One region of the Peribacillus sp. N1 genome, then DNA from elsewhere that is predicted to be linked to it. Evidence: predicted binding sites of a transcription regulator. Region 1 holds the regulator's gene; the other holds the start of a gene.
The links. The regulator Rex, encoded in region 1, represses fermentation and respiration genes when NADH is low (regulators of the CRP and FNR family bind a similar motif). The targets are predictions, from matches to a motif close to TTGTGAAATATTTCACAA.
Positions count from the first base shown of each region.

Region 2: a site for Rex is predicted at 5,341-5,358, ahead of qoxA (cytochrome aa3 quinol oxidase subunit II). Genes of this name have one in related genera too.

Region 1 covers NZ_BAAHZO010000009.1:576-8,529, reverse strand. Annotated here, with positions in the region: gene groL (chaperonin GroEL) at 1-463, opposite strand, end outside; gene groES (co-chaperone GroES) at 523-807, opposite strand; gene ACYP5M_RS24130 (CPBP family intramembrane glutamic endopeptidase) at 1,142-1,867, shown strand; gene ACYP5M_RS24125 (YdiK family protein) at 1,864-2,076, shown strand; gene ACYP5M_RS24120 (redox-sensing transcriptional repressor Rex) at 2,106-2,765, opposite strand; gene moaC (cyclic pyranopterin monophosphate synthase MoaC) at 2,794-3,306, opposite strand; gene abc-f (ribosomal protection-like ABC-F family protein) at 3,440-5,359, shown strand; gene tsaD (tRNA (adenosine(37)-N6)-threonylcarbamoyltransferase complex transferase subunit TsaD) at 5,628-6,641, opposite strand; gene rimI (ribosomal protein S18-alanine N-acetyltransferase) at 6,638-7,090, opposite strand; gene tsaB (tRNA (adenosine(37)-N6)-threonylcarbamoyltransferase complex dimerization subunit type 1 TsaB) at 7,113-7,805, opposite strand; gene tsaE (tRNA (adenosine(37)-N6)-threonylcarbamoyltransferase complex ATPase subunit type 1 TsaE) at 7,805-7,954, opposite strand, start outside.
Region 2 covers NZ_BAAHZO010000004.1:120,704-128,657, forward strand. Annotated here, with positions in the region: gene ACYP5M_RS16460 (YciI family protein) at 1-81, shown strand, start outside; gene ACYP5M_RS16465 (helix-turn-helix domain-containing protein) at 711-1,163, shown strand; gene ACYP5M_RS16470 (hydrolase) at 1,283-1,639, opposite strand; gene ACYP5M_RS16475 (hypothetical protein) at 1,828-2,517, shown strand; gene ACYP5M_RS16480 (S1C family serine protease) at 2,714-3,949, shown strand; gene ACYP5M_RS16485 (hypothetical protein) at 4,204-4,518, shown strand; gene qoxA (cytochrome aa3 quinol oxidase subunit II) at 5,567-6,496, shown strand; gene qoxB (cytochrome aa3 quinol oxidase subunit I) at 6,570-7,954, shown strand, end outside.

The DNA.
Region 1 (7,954 bases):
CTTCATCAGCTGAAGAGATGGCAGCAACTTGTGCGATAGATTCTTTGTTTTCAACAGGTTGGGAAATGGCTTTCAATTCTGCGATTGCAGTATTGACCGCTTTCTCGATTCCTTTACGGATACCCATTGGGTTAGCACCAGCTGTTACGTTTTTAAGACCTTCGCGGATCATCGCTTGTGCAAGAACCGTTGCAGTCGTTGTACCGTCACCAGCTACGTCGTTTGTTTTGCTTGCTACTTCAGCAACCAATTTCGCACCCATGTTTTCGAATGCATCTTCCAATTCGATTTCTTTAGCGATCGTCACACCGTCATTAGTGATAAGCGGTGAACCGAATTTTTTCTCAAGAACCACGTTACGACCTTTTGGTCCAAGCGTTACTTTAACTGCATCTGCAAGTGCGTCCACACCACGAAGCATGGAGCGGCGAGCTTCTTCACTAAATTTAATTTCTTTAGCCATTTATAAGTACCTCCCTAAAATTTTAAGAAAATTTTCGTTCAGTTAAGTATGATGTATAATTAGCCGATAACAGCTAGAATGTCGCTTTCACGTAAAATTAAGTATTCAGTGTTTTCGTATTTAACTTCAGTACCTGCATATTTTGAGAAGATAATTAGATCGCCTTGGGCAACCTCTAAAGCAACACGTTCGCCATTTTCAAGGACACGGCCAGTACCAACTGCTACTACCTTACCTTCTTGTGGCTTTTCTTTAGCAGTATCAGGAAGAACAATACCGCTTGCAGTTTTTTCTTCAGTTTGAACTAGTTCAATAATAACGCGATCACCTAATGGTTTTAACAAGTGAAACAACCTCCTCATATTCTCTTGATAATTTGTTACATGATTATTAGCACTCTTCATCATCGAGTGCTAACACATTTATAATATTAAATAAACCGAGCCTTTTTTGCAAGTATCTTATTGAAAATTTTTTATTAATTTCTGATAAATTACGGGTAAACTACTTTAGCATAATGATTTCCTTAACAAAGTTATTTAAATGTTTCGTTAGGGGTACCTTTAAGTGGTGTTCTGCCTCAATTTTTGATACCATTTTGGAGTATGCGTTTATAGCTTGTCCCCATATAAGGAACGTTCCGAGCGGAATGGGTGACTATAAAAGGAGTTTTCATTTTTGAAAAAAGAATATTGGTTCGTCATCATCACTTATATTGCCATGCAATTATCCAGTATTGTTGGGGTACCCATTTTCATGCTGATCGGGTCTTATACCGGAATGCCGGCTGATGAACTCCAAGTGAAATCTGCAGCATACTGGATAGTTTTCAGTTTTCTCGCTGCTTTATTCTTGATTCTTTTTTTAATGAGAAAAGATATGAGGGAAAAGTTGGACACGAGAAATCAAACTTCCGTTTCCATGTCCATATTATGGGCAATTGCAGGAGTGTTCATGGCTCTTTTTGCGCAAAGCATTGCCGGCAGCATTGAACAAATGCTTGGGGTGGAGTCTGAATCTGAAAATACGCAGCAACTCATTTCACTCATTTACAAAGTCCCCATGGTCATTTTCGTCACTTCAGTAATTGGACCTATATTGGAAGAATTAATTTTCCGGAAAATCATTTTCGGATCACTTCATAAACGCTTTAACTTCTTTATTTCAGCTTTAATCAGCTCAGTTATTTTCGGCTTGGCGCATGGTGAATTTGAACATCTTCTTTTATATACGGCAATGGGCTTCACTTTTGCTTTCCTTTATGCAAAAACAGGCCGCATTCTCGTATCAATGAGCGCTCATATTGCGATGAATACGCTTGTTATCATCCTTCAAGTGGTATATCGGGAGGATATAGAGAAGATGATGGATACTGCACAGGCCTTCATCGGAGGTTTATTATGAAACGTCAATCACCCTTATTCATGGGCATCATCTATGCAGGCTTAGGAGCTCTTTTTACAGCTATCGCGATTCAAACCGTCAATTCTTCTGGATGGGGACTCTTCGCCTACATACTTGTCCTCATTGCGACTCTTGACTTTGGATCGGGCTTACGCATGATCATGCTGCACTTTAAGATTAAAGCCGCACAAAAAAATAAGAAAAAATAAAAAAACGCTGCAAAGATGCAGCGTTTTTTTCATTCCTCCAAGGCGGCTTCTTCCACTACCGGATAATGTTTCAGGAAGTAGATGAGCGACTGAAGCTCCACGGCCAGGTCAATATGGTGAACCCTTATGGATGGAGGCACGGTCAGCCTTGCAGGTGTAAAATTCAATATTCCTTTTATATCAGCTTTGACTAGACGATCGGTTATCGTCTGGGCTACCTGTGCAGGCACGGTCAATATAGCTGCAGTGATATTATTTTCCTGCAATAACGTATCGATTTGATCCATATGATAGATGGGCACATCAGCTATCCGCTTGCCGACTTTTTCTTCAGAAACTTCGAAAGCCATTTCAATTTTTGTATTATTATTTTTCATGAAATTGTAATTTAAAAAAGCGGTTCCTAAATTTCCTACCCCTATTAAAGCGACTTTGGTCAATTCATCTTGATCTAGTGTTTTTCTAAAGAAGGATAATAAATAATTGACATTGTAGCCGTAGCCTTTTTTCCCAAGCGCGCCAAAGTAGGAAAAATCACGGCGTATGGTGGCAGAATCCACTTTTACAGCTTCGCTTAGCTCTGCCGAGGAAACTCTTTGCTTGCCTGAGGAATGTAAGTTCTTTAAAAATCGATAATACAATGGTAACCTTTTGGCTGTTGCCTGCGGTATCTTTGGGTCATGGTTCATTGTTCTTCCCCGCCTTCACACATGCTTTTCAACTTAATTCTCTATCTGTTTGTTTTACTTGTCTTTTATAATCGTTACTGGAAACTCCGCCTGTTTTCTCCACTAAGAATGTAGGCCCGATCACCATTCCCTTGTCAATGGCCTTACACATGTCATAAACAGTCAAGGCAGTCACGGATGCAGCTGTTAACGCTTCCATTTCCACACCTGTACTCCCTTTTGTCTTAGCTTCCGTTTCAATCCTAAGTCTGTATCCTTGTTCCTCTTTTTCCCACTCAAAGGCTATATTGACCCCTTGCAGAGCAATGGGATGGCACATCGGAATGATATTGGATGTATTTTTGCTGGCCATTATTCCTGCAACCTGTGCAACAGCCAGTACATCACCTTTTTTCATTTTCTGGTTCGTGACCAATTCATATATTTCATCATTCAATAAAATGCTCGATTGAGCTACTGCCGTCCGGGTTGTTTCAGGCTTAGCACTCACATCGACCATTTTGGCCCTGCCCTGTTCATTAAAATGCGTTAAGTCTCCCATTTAAGTAACCCCTCCTAAATCATACACTATTATTCCACTTTATGTAACAGCTTTTGTTTTACCATGGAACCAAGCTGTTGCCGATAATAACTAAAATACGTTACACTATCTATAATCAATTGAGGTGAAATCTATGATTTTATTACAAATCAATCAACTATCGAAATATTATGGAGCTGAACTTATTTTATCAAATATGAAGCTCGAAGTTCAAAATAAAGATCGAATTGCACTTGTCGGCCGTAATGGCGCCGGAAAATCGACTCTGCTAAAAATCATAGCCGGGAATATTTCCCATGATGGCGGTGAAATTATCAAACCAAAAGGCGTCACAATCGGCTATATGGCCCAGGATACGGGATTGGAATCCGAACTGACCATTTGGGATGAGATGCTGACGGTATTCAAGGACCTTATAGAGCAGGAAAAGGAACTGCGTCGCCTTGAAGCTGATATGGCCAGACCTGACATCTTTGAAAACGAAACGGTTTACCAAAAAGTGCTGAATGAATACGACACTTTGATGGTGGCATTCAAAGAGAAGGGCGGTTATCAATATGAAGCGGATATCCGTTCCGTATTGCATGGGCTTCAGTTTGCTGACTTTGACTATTCTACCCCAATTTCCACATTAAGCGGCGGGCAAAAAACAAGGCTTGCATTAGGAAAGCTGCTTTTAAGGAAACCGGATATATTGATTCTGGATGAGCCGACGAACCATTTGGATATTGAAACCCTATCTTGGCTTGAACAATATTTACAAGGGTACCAGGGAGCTGTGCTCATTGTTTCCCATGACCGCTATTTTTTAGATAAAGTAGTGAACCTGGTATATGAGATTTCCCGGAATAACATGAAAAAATACTATGGTAATTATAGTTCTTACCTAGAGGGAAAAGCGGAAGATTATGAGCGGGACATGAAACTGTTCGAGAAGCAGCAAGGGGAAATCGAAAAGCTTCGCGACTTTGTCCAACGTAATATCACAAGGGCTTCGACCACGAAAAGAGCACAAAGCAGACGCAAGCAGCTCGAAAAGATGGATGTTTTGGACAAGCCGCAAGGGGATGAAAAATCCGCGAATTTTTCTTTCCAGATTGAAAGGCAAAGCGGAAATGAAGTACTCCACCTCCAGGACTTGGCTATCGGATACGAAGGGGAAACGGTATCAAGGAATATAAATTCCCGGATGACAAAGGGAGAGAGCATAGCTCTTGTTGGCCCAAATGGAGTTGGAAAATCAACTTTATTGAAAACGATCATTTCTAAGCTGCCTGCACTTTCTGGGGAATTCCGTTTTGGAACGAACGTAGAAGTCAGCTACTACGATCAAGAACAGGCTAACCTTGTTTCCAATAAACGCGTACTCAATGAATTATGGGACGACTATCCCCTTAAACCGGAAAAGGACATCCGCACCGTACTCGGTAATTTCCTATTTAGCGGGGACGATGTTTTGAAAACCGTTTCCACACTAAGCGGGGGCGAAAAGGCTCGGCTTGCTCTTGCCAAAATGATGATGCAAAAAGGTAATTTTTTAATTCTTGATGAACCAACGAACCATTTGGACCTCGATAGTAAATTGGTGCTTGAAAACGCTTTGATCGATTATCCGGGAACTATTCTTTTCGTCTCACATGACCGTTATTTCATAAATCGGATAGCAACGAAAGTGATTGAGCTCTCCAAAGACGGCAACGAAGAATTCCTCGGTGATTATGATTACTATTTAGAGAAGAAACAGGAGCAAGCGGAAATCAAAGCACTTGAACAGCAGGATCAGGCTAAAACTTTAGATGCAGCTGTAGAAAAAACAAATTACAAAATTGATAAAGAAGCAAAAAAAGCAGAACGCCAGCGAAAACGGCGCATTGAGGAAATCGAGGCAGCCATGGAGCGTCTTGAAACCGAAATAAGCGAATATAATGACCTCCTTTGCGATCCAAATGTTTTTCAGGACCACGAAAAAGTGATGGAAGTCCAAACAAAGCTTGATAATGCACAGGAAAAATTGGACCAGCTGCTCGAAGAATGGGCTGAACTGGAAGAATGACAAATGACCGGGTCAATCGACTCGGTCTTTTTCACTTCAAATTAAAAAGTTATCCACAAACTTGTTAACAATTCACTTACCGTTTATTAGCCAATAATTTGGGTTATACACATTATCCACAGAAACATATCCACTTATCCACAAAAACACCACTTTATACACATGCAGTAGGATGATCAAAAAAACTTTATCCACAGAATATTCTATTATTTTATTAACACGATAAAAAGACAGGATGCCGAAGTGTGGGATCCTGTCTTCTCGTCAATTAAAATGCTTCTATATCCAATCCAGGATTTCCGTTCAAATCCAAACCAGATCGTTTTCCTTTTTCAAACATGACACTGCCAGCAGCACCGATCATGGCGGCATTGTCTGTACAAAGATAGAGGGGCGGAATGGATATATCCATAGGTAAATCCTTAAAAGCTTCCGTTAATGCTTCCCTAAGGCCTTTATTTGCCGCAACTCCTCCAGCAAGCAATACCTGCTTCACATTATATTCCTTTGCAGCTTTTACAGCTTTCATTACAAGCACTTCTATCACACTTGCTTGGAAACTTGCCGCTAAATCTTTAGGTTCGATTTTTTCCCCGCGCTGTTCTGCATTATGCAAAGTGTTGATCACCGCCGATTTCAACCCGCTGAAGGAAAAATCATAGCTGCCATCCAACCATGCCCTAGGCAGTTTTAAAGTTGGTGAGCCTTCTTGCGCAAGCCTATCGATATGAGGACCGCCAGGATAAGGGAGCCCCAATGTTCGAGCCACTTTATCATACGCCTCTCCTGCTGCATCATCCCGCGTCTCCCCTATCACCTTGAAAGAACCTGGCTCTTCTAAAAGCACCAATTCTGTATGACCTCCCGAAACGACTAAAGAAAGCGCAGGATATTCGATCTCCTGAATAAGCCGATTTGCATAGATATGACCAGCGATATGATGCGTACCGACAATTGGTATTCCATGTGCGAAAGCTACAGCCTTCGCCGCATTCACGCCTATTAATAGTGCCCCAACAAGGCCGGGGCCTTCTGTAACGGCAATGGCATCCAAGTCTTCATATGTAACACCGGCTTGCAGCAGTGCTTCTTCAAGAACAATCGTAATTTGTTCTACATGATGACGGGAAGCTATTTCAGGGACGACACCGCCAAAACGTTTATGGCTTTCAATTTGTGAAGCCACGACATTACTCAGTATCTCCGTACCATTTTTTATGACAGCTGCCGCAGTTTCATCGCAGCTCGTTTCAATACCTAATATAAATTGATCTTGTTTCATGAAAAATTCACCCACATAACATAAGCATCTTCTTGATTGTCTGTATAATAATTTTTTCGGATTCCGCCCTTTTGGAAACCTAGTTTTTCATAGAGCGAAATGGCTACTGCATTACTGACACGGACCTCTAGCGTCATCCTCACCACACCCGTCGAAATGGAGATTTCAATCATCTTCCTGAGCAAAGCTTCTCCTAGCTTTTGCCCTCGGTATTCTGGCAATATCGCTATATTGGTAATGTGCGATTCATCAATGACGATCCAGGCACCGCAATAACCGGCGATTTTACCTTCATCCTCTATCACCATGTATACAGCATATTGATTATGATTCAATTCATTAAAAAAAGCTTCCCGGCTCCAAGGCAAAGTAAAGGACTGCTTTTCCACGTTTAGCACTTGGTCGATATCTTCCGTATTCATCTTTCGGAACGTCAATGTTTTACTCATAATAATCGGTCGCTTTCCTTGTTTATTTCCCCTGCTGTTCAAGCCACTTTGCTTCTGCTTCAGCCATGCGGATATAATTCGGTACAAACTGGTGAACATCCACTTCAGTCTTATCAAGACCAATGAAGGCCAGTTCGCTTGGCCTTGAATTATATGACTGTACCGGAGCAAATACCGCCAATTCCCCTAATGCATCCGTAATTGCATCCCGATGGATGTCCACATCTTGACCAACAAATAAAACAGGACGATTTAATTCCTTCAATTGACTCGCCCACTCAGAGGATAGAATATTACAATCTTCTATGACTGTCTTTAAAGAGTCCTTTTCCATTTCATATAATCCAGTATAAATCTGCCCTCTTCTTGCATCGAACAAGGGAGAGATCACCCCGTTAAAATATCGTCCATTAGCTGCTAAAACCTCTAAGCTGGAAACACCTGATAAGGGAATCTGAAGCGTCCAGGCCAAGCTTTTCGCTATCGTCACTCCAATCCTGACCCCTGTATATGAGCCTGGACCTTGAGCGACCACAATCTTAGTCAATTCCTTCGGTTTAGTATCACAATCCCTCAGCAGTGTTTCAATTGCCGGCATTACCCGCACCGAATGATTTTTCTTTAGGTTCGTCGTATACTCACCAATTACTTGATTCTCGTTTACCAGTGCAATCCCTAATGTAAAATTCGATGTATCTATAGCTAAAACCTTCATCAAATAATCTCCTTACATAACTTTACATATCGTTCGCCTTTGGCTTCCAAAACAATACGCCGGCTGGTATCGCCCAGACGATAGATATAAATGGTCAAGATTTCCTCTGGAAGGTGATCCTTTATTAAATGGGCCCATTCAACGACAGT
Region 2 (7,954 bases), on a different contig from region 1:
GAAGCACTCTCTTTAGCGGAAAATGATCCTCACGTTGTACATAAAGTGCGGAGACTCGAATTAAAAGAATGGAACATTTAATAATGAAACTTTATGATTGCGTGTCAATGCGATGAATATATACTGGGATCTGGAGACAGTTCCTTCATTAAAGGGAGGTTGCCGAGGCAACCTTTTTTTATGTGCAAAGCAACTCGATAACGAAAAGGTAAAGTTATACCAAAGTGAGGAATGATCTTTGATAACTGCCAGTTGTTATATTGTGAAAGTATTAGTGGAAAAAGGATCAAAGAGCGAAATAAAAAAATGCTTCGTGTAGTTAAACAGGCAGGAAAAAATGGGTTTAAAAGTCTTGTCTATACAAGGCTTTTTTTGAATTAAGCTGAATCATGTGATGGCAAGATGGCTTATTCAGTTGAAAAATTATAGAATTGAGTAGCTGCTTAACTGGCTAGCTATGACCCCGGAGTCGCTTGCTTTGATGAGGCTTGGCAGACAATCGGCGGAAAGGCAGAGAATTTCTGGAATCAACTGGATTTTTTAAAATTTTACCTTTCTGCAGCAGTTCCGGAAAATTAATCTGATTCCCTTGATATATCAAGGTTTTCTTCGGTGTCACTCATAAGTTGCATAGTAATGCGCTTATTACTATCTTTACTTTGCATAATTCATCTCACAATACTAGGAGTAGGAAAGGCGATGAACTCACTATGATTTTTAGCGAACGATTAAAAAAAGAACGGGAAAAAAGAAATTGGTCACAAAATGATCTTGCGGAGAAGATTCATGTGAGTCGCCAATCTGTGTCCAAATGGGAAACGGGAAAAAATTATCCTAGTATTGAAGTACTAATTAATTTAAGTGATTTATTTCAAATTACGGTAGATGAATTATTAAGGAGTGACGAGGAATTGAAAGAAAAAATAATAAGGGAAAGTAAGCAGTTAGCATTTCCAAAAAGGAAAATGTTTTTTGATATCGTATTATTAATAGGAGCATTTTTGTTAGTGTCTAAATTAATTATTTTTGGACTTAATAAATTTGCCGGCACAGATATTACCATTTTAAAAAGCATGCCAGTTGTATCGAATTTTTTACCATTAGCTTTGATGGTCATTGGCGGTATTGGTTCAGATTATTTGAAGGATAAATATGTAGATTAAAAGAACTCTGCTTATAAAACTTTATAATGAATCATAAAATAGAATCTTCTGTTTTCCCTTTTATTGGGGACATGATAATAAAAGAACAGAACCTTTGAATCAGGTTCTGTTCCTATTTCTTATTTGAACTTTTGCACTTCTTCTTGTCCCTCGAATTTGTTATCTTTCAATATGCCGATTTCTTCAATATGGTTTCGTGCCGTTTCATCCCCTAATTTATAAATGAGGGCATAAAGCCTTTGCATGGCTGCATCGTATTTATCATTTGCCCGGTCATGATGATAGAGTAGGTAGGGCACATGTGAACGGGCATATGCTTCCAGGTCATCTGTCCGGTGTTCCTCCAAGCATTGTTTCAATTCTGCAAGTTCCTCATCAGTTGCGTGTACAGTGAAGCTTGGATTCTCTTCAAGTTTTTGTCCGAGTACGTCGCCGCTGACCAAATCGACATGATAGGTCTGTTTTTCCTGCATCATTCTGTGATCATCCTTTCAAGCGTTTATCTATTCTGTACCACTATTTGTAAAAAATTAATCATCAATGTAAACATTTCCTTAATGAAAAAGATAGGAAATAGAGGTATCGGATTTCTTATCAAATGGTATAAGATGAATTTACAGAATAATATGGAAAATCAAGGGGTGATATAGTGAAGAGGTCAATCATGGTTATTTTTTTGGTGTTGATTGCTTCAGGCTGCGTAACAAGGAATTATGATTCCAATATGGATTTAGGGAAAAGTCAGTTGAATGAGGAAAATTATTTAGAAGCCCACGAGGCATTTGAATTAGCTTATAAAGAAGCAAATACACCGGAAGCAAGAGAGTTATTGGATCTTTCAGGTTTTCTGGCGAATGGAATGAAGAAATACGACGAACAGGATTTTGATTCGGCCAAAAGAGATTTTGAAGAAGCAACCGCATATAAAGCAAAATACCGGGAAGGTAAACTAATGGTTTCTAAGGCGGTGGAAATGCAACCGGTATCAGACTCCGCCACGATAGAAGCAGTAGAGGGAAATGACGAGGCGGAGCCGGCGGAGGAAGCAACCGTGGACGGAACCAATGGATCCAAAGTAGAAGATGAGGCGGCAACGGATACAATAGGCAAAGAAGAGAGCAAGGCTTCGGTTAGTACATTAAGTAAATCTCAGGCAGAAAAGCTAGTTAAGGATTATGTGGACATGGAAAATTTTCCTGATTTAGATATCGAATATGATCATGATGCCGAAAAGGGAGATTACATTTTTCATGTTTTCGAGGTGGATGAACCTAGTCAGGAAAGTGGCCACAAAACCACTTGGGGCTGGTATGGCGTGAATAAGAAGACTAAAGAAGTTTATGAAGTCTTGTAAGGATAACTGTATGGTCGAATTGAAGGCCCCTGTTGAGGCCTTTTTATTTTGCAGGCGGCAAGATACAGGATTCGATAAAATTTTATAATTTTTGTAAAAATGTCGCCCTATTCGTTATTTCTTAAGAATTTTTTAATATTTCCTGTTTATGATTGAGTCAAGTAAAGGATAAAGGACAATCATAGGAGGGATAAAGATGGAAAATTATAATGGTGATGAGCAAGTCAGAGTAAAGGCAGAACGGAAAAAGGGTAAGTCTCTTTGGCTAACTAGCCTTGTTTCCGGAACGGTTGCTGCTATGGTTACATCGTCTGTATTTCTATTTGGCGGGGACTTTATAGGTCAAGGGAATAGTCCAGTGAATGAGTCAACCAAAACGGCAGGTGTACAGCAAACGGAAAGTGTTGAAAAGGATAAAAGTGTCACGGCGGAAAAGTTATCGACAAGTACGGATTCAAATGATAGGGCAGAGATGGTCGAATCAGCATCCAAATCGATAGTCGGGGTCGTGAATTTACAGGAGATGCAAAACCAGTACCCGTACCAGCAGCAAAGCACGGAGAGCGAAACGGTTGAAAGCGGCACCGGCTCAGGGGTCATCTATAAAAAAGCTGATGGGAAAGCCTATATCATCACGAACAATCATGTTATTGAAGGAGCTAAGGAAGTCGAAATTTCATTGTATGATGGACAAAAGGCAACGGCGACGGTTGTCGGGGCTGATGCTTTGACTGATTTAGCGGTGTTGACAATTGATGCCTCGAAAGCACCTGAGGGAATTAAATTCGGTAATTCCGATAGCATGCGTCCAGGAGAAGAAGTATTGGCAATTGGCAACCCACTTGGACTTGATTTTTCACGATCGGTTACACAAGGGATCGTCAGTGCGACCGGACGCTCCATTTCAGTCGATACCTCGGAAGGGGAGTGGGAACTTGATGTGCTTCAAACAGATGCAGCGATCAACCCCGGCAATAGCGGGGGTGCATTGATCAACACCGCTGGGGAAGTGATCGGCATAAACAGTTTGAAGATTTCCGAAAACGGTGTGGAAGGCTTAGGGTTTGCCATACCAAGTAATGATGTGATTCCGATTGTTACGGAGCTGATTGAAAATGGAAAAATCACGCGCCCATATTTAGGAGTCAGCTTGGCCAGTATGGAAGAACTGCCGCAATATTACATTCAAAATGTTCCAGAAGCCGTAAAGTCCGGCGTAATGGTGACGAGTATAGAGGCGGGATCGGCTGCGGCGAATGGAGGGCTTAAGCAACAGGATATCATCGTTGAGATTGATGGAACGAAAATAAATACTGCCGCTGCATTAAGGAAGTACTTATATACAGATAAGAAAATCGGAGATAAAGTAAAGATTAAAGTATATCGAGGCACTGAAGAGAAAACGGTAACGATCACCTTGCAAAAACCATAGAATGAGGTAAGGCCCCTGATTATTCAACAGGGGTCTTTTATTGGAGTTTTTTTATAGTATACAGTGGGCTAATATCGGAAAAATAGATAGTGTATTTGCACTGTTTTGAAGTTTGTTCATATAGTCTTGAATACCTAAAAGTGAATGGTGGCGCCTTCTATTTGTCAAGGTTTTCATCGTGAATATGTTAAAAAATAGAAAAGATTTGACAAATTTGTGAAATGTTATAAAATAGAAAGAAAGGGGATGAAATTATGGAAGCTAATCAGAAGATGTTAGATGCAGTGAAATGGGTATCGGGCACAGGTTGTGTAATCGGAATTATTATTTTTGCTTTAAGTTTCTTTGTAAGCGATTACAATAAGGATTATATATTCACCGCTGTTGGAATCGCCATCACATTAAGCGCAGCTGCCATTTTTCTAGTTGGTATATTTTTTGTCCTGACAGAGGAAATGGTAATGAATACACGTAAAGGCGAAAGAATTGAACCGGAAACGACTAAAATCATAAAAATGAAAACAAAGGCTAAAGCTCCAACAAACAGAAGTACAGAATTCAGTAACTAAAGCGAGGAATATAGCGCAATATACTGTTTTTCTAAACAAAACTAGTTGTTCTTTTGCCTAACTTGCTGAATTGAGTCAACTTGATCACAATTAATGAATGCGCTTTCATTTTGTGTATTATCAGAATCGAATTATCGATTTGTTACATTTTAATTCAATATACTGCCACTCGTCATTGCCAAACACACGATGTGCTTGTACATCCAAACCAACTGCCTGCACGCCAGGAAGTCTCAATTACATTTTAAACAATATCTACGAGAAAAGGACACTTTTAAGAAGTCCTTTTTTTGTGGTTTTTTTTCTATGTACTTTTAATTGAAAATTCAAAAGGGAAAGGGATACAGGTATCAATATGGGGTTATTGAGCAGTGGTTTTGCTAAAGGCAGATTTGATAGCAAACCTGAATTACTTACTACGCTTTTGCTACACGGCTGTTTAAAAATACTGACAGGGCATAAGGATTGCAAAAAGATCCCAATTTCATTTCAACTCGTTGTTTCCTTATACATATATAATATTGACCTGTGTTGGTTCATAAGGGTATTGAAGCATGGAGACAACATCGTGTCCCATGTGTCTACCATTTAACAACCTCCATGGCCGAGTGAAAAAAATCCGTTTTAAATCATGGTATCTAACGATAAATACCTAATTGACAGGATAGGTAATATAATTCATAATCTTTAAGAGTTTTGAGGCAATATACACGGTGACTATAATGTGAAATTTTTATTTCATTATATTAGAGTAATATTAAATGGAAAGAGGATTGGTACTATTTGTAATCCTGCACTGTTAAGTGAATTTTCAAAGGCAAGATGTGAAACATTTATTATATTTCATTTGCTGAAGATTTTCGAACATTTCAGTTCATTTACCATCTTCTTACTGCTCTTTAATGAACTTTATGTGACAGATGTCACTTTGTATTGTCTTTTTTTAGACTTGGGATTAATATTGGTATGTCGGGGTTTGTGAACATGGTAACACTTTGTCCGAATAATTACCAATTGGAATTTTATTATGTAAGAAAGGGGTAGTACTATGAAAATAAAATGGGCTCTATTAACTATACTTTTTACTATTGCCACTGTGCTAACCGGTTGCGATAACCCATTAATGGTCTTGGACCCTAAAGGGCCAGTAGCTGCAACACAAGCAGATGTTATTATGATTTCGATATGGACAATGGCCTTTGTCGTCCTTGTCGTTATGGTACTGTATATCTTCATGATAATGAAATATCGTGCTTCCAAACAACGTGATGATTATGAACCGCCTCATATTGAAGGAAGTAAGGTTCTTGAAATAATTTGGGTTGCGATCCCAATTCTAATCGTCGCTTTCCTATCCGTTGTTACTGTTAAAACAACAAATGAAGTTGAGGCAACACCTAAAGGATACGGTGATCAAGAACCTTTAATTATTTACGCTTCATCTTCCAACTGGAAGTGGCATTTTAGTTATCCGGAAGAAGATATCGAAACAGTCAACTATCTGTTTTTACCTACTAACCGACCAATTGAATTTAAACTTTACTCATTCGGTCCAATCTCAAGTTTCTGGATTCCGCAACTTGGAGGACAAAAATACGCGATGTCGGACATGGTTAATACGTTGCACTTAGCAGCTGATGTACCAGGAGAGTATATGGGTCGAAATTCAAACTTCAGTGGTTCAGGTTTTGCTCAGCAAACGTTCAACGTTAATGTACTATCTGCAGAGGAATACGATAAGTGGGTAGATGAAATTAAAGCTACTGCTAAACCGATTACTGAGAAAAAATTCAATGAATTATTAAAACCTGGTCATGTGGGACAATCCACTTACACTGGAACTCACTTAGAGTTTTCTCCAGCTCCTGAAGGGGAAAATGCTGGTCATGACCACGGATCTTCTGATACGGAAGAAAATGATTCCAAGGATTCACACGATGAACATTCAGAACACAGCAACATGAATCATGATCACTAAGAATTAATTTCGTTCGATAAAACAACTAGGTTTACAAGATAAGGAATATTTTCCTGAAAGGAGTCACAAAAGTATGGATTACTTTGATCGATTTGCCGTACCTCATCCAAGTCCTGCGATTTATGCATCCATGGTTGCCATTGGTTTAACCATGATTGCGGTTGTTGCCGGAATTACCTATTTTAAAAAATGGGGTTACTTATGGCGTGAGTGGTTAACAACGGTTGACCATAAACGTATTGGTATCATGTACATCTTGGCAGCACTGCTTATGCTCTTCCGTGGTGGCGTGGATGCTCTTATGATGCGTGCTCAAACGGCTATTCCAGATAACGGTCTTTTGGATGGACAGCATTATAATGAGGTATTTACAACACACGGGGTCGTCATGATCCTGTTCATGGCTATGCCATTTATCATTGGGTTAATGAACATTGTCACACCATTGCAAATTGGAGCGCGTGACGTAGCATTCCCACGTCTGAACGCAGTAAGCTTCTGGTTATTCTTCATGGGGGCAATGCTATTTAACATCTCTTTCGTAGTCGGTGGTTCTCCTGATGCAGGTTGGACATCTTACTTCCCGCTGGCAAGTAACGATTTCAGTGAATCAGTAGGTTCGAACTATTACGCGATTGCAATTCAAATAGCTGGTATCGGTACATTACTGACTGGTATCAACTTTATCGTAACAATCTTGAAAATGAGAGCACCTGGCATGAACTTAATGAAAATGCCAATGTTCACATGGTCTATATTGATCACAAACTTCATTATCGTTTTCGCTTTCCCTGTATTGACAGTGGCACTTGCGTTGATGACAATGGATCGTCTATTCGGAACTCAATTCTTTACGATGGCCAATGGCGGTAGCGATATGCTTTGGGCGAACTTGTTCTGGGTTTGGGGACATCCTGAAGTTTATATAGTAATTCTTCCGGCTTTCGGTATATACAGTGAAATCATTTCGACATTTGCACGTCGTAACCTGTACGGGTATAATTCGATGGTTATCTCCATGGTAGCTATTTCTACTCTATCTTTCATTGTATGGGCTCACCATTTCTATACAATGGGTCACGGTGCAATGGTTAATGGTATCTTCTCGATTACCACGATGGCAATTGCCGTCCCGACCGGTGTTAAGATTTTCAACTGGTTGTTCACACTTTGGAAAGGTAAAATCGTTTTTACCGTTCCGATGCTTTACTCTTTAGCTTTCATTCCGATTTTCACGCTCGGTGGGGTAACAGGGGTCATGCTTGCAATGGCAAGTGCTGACTACCAATACCATAATACAATGTTCTTAGTAGCTCACTTCCACTACGTTTTAATCCCTGGTACTGTATTTGCCGTACTTGCTGGTTTCACGTACTGGTGGCCAAAAATGTTCGGTTTCATGTTGAGCGAAAAAATTGGGAAATGGTCGTTCTGGTTCATTACAATCGGCTTTAATGT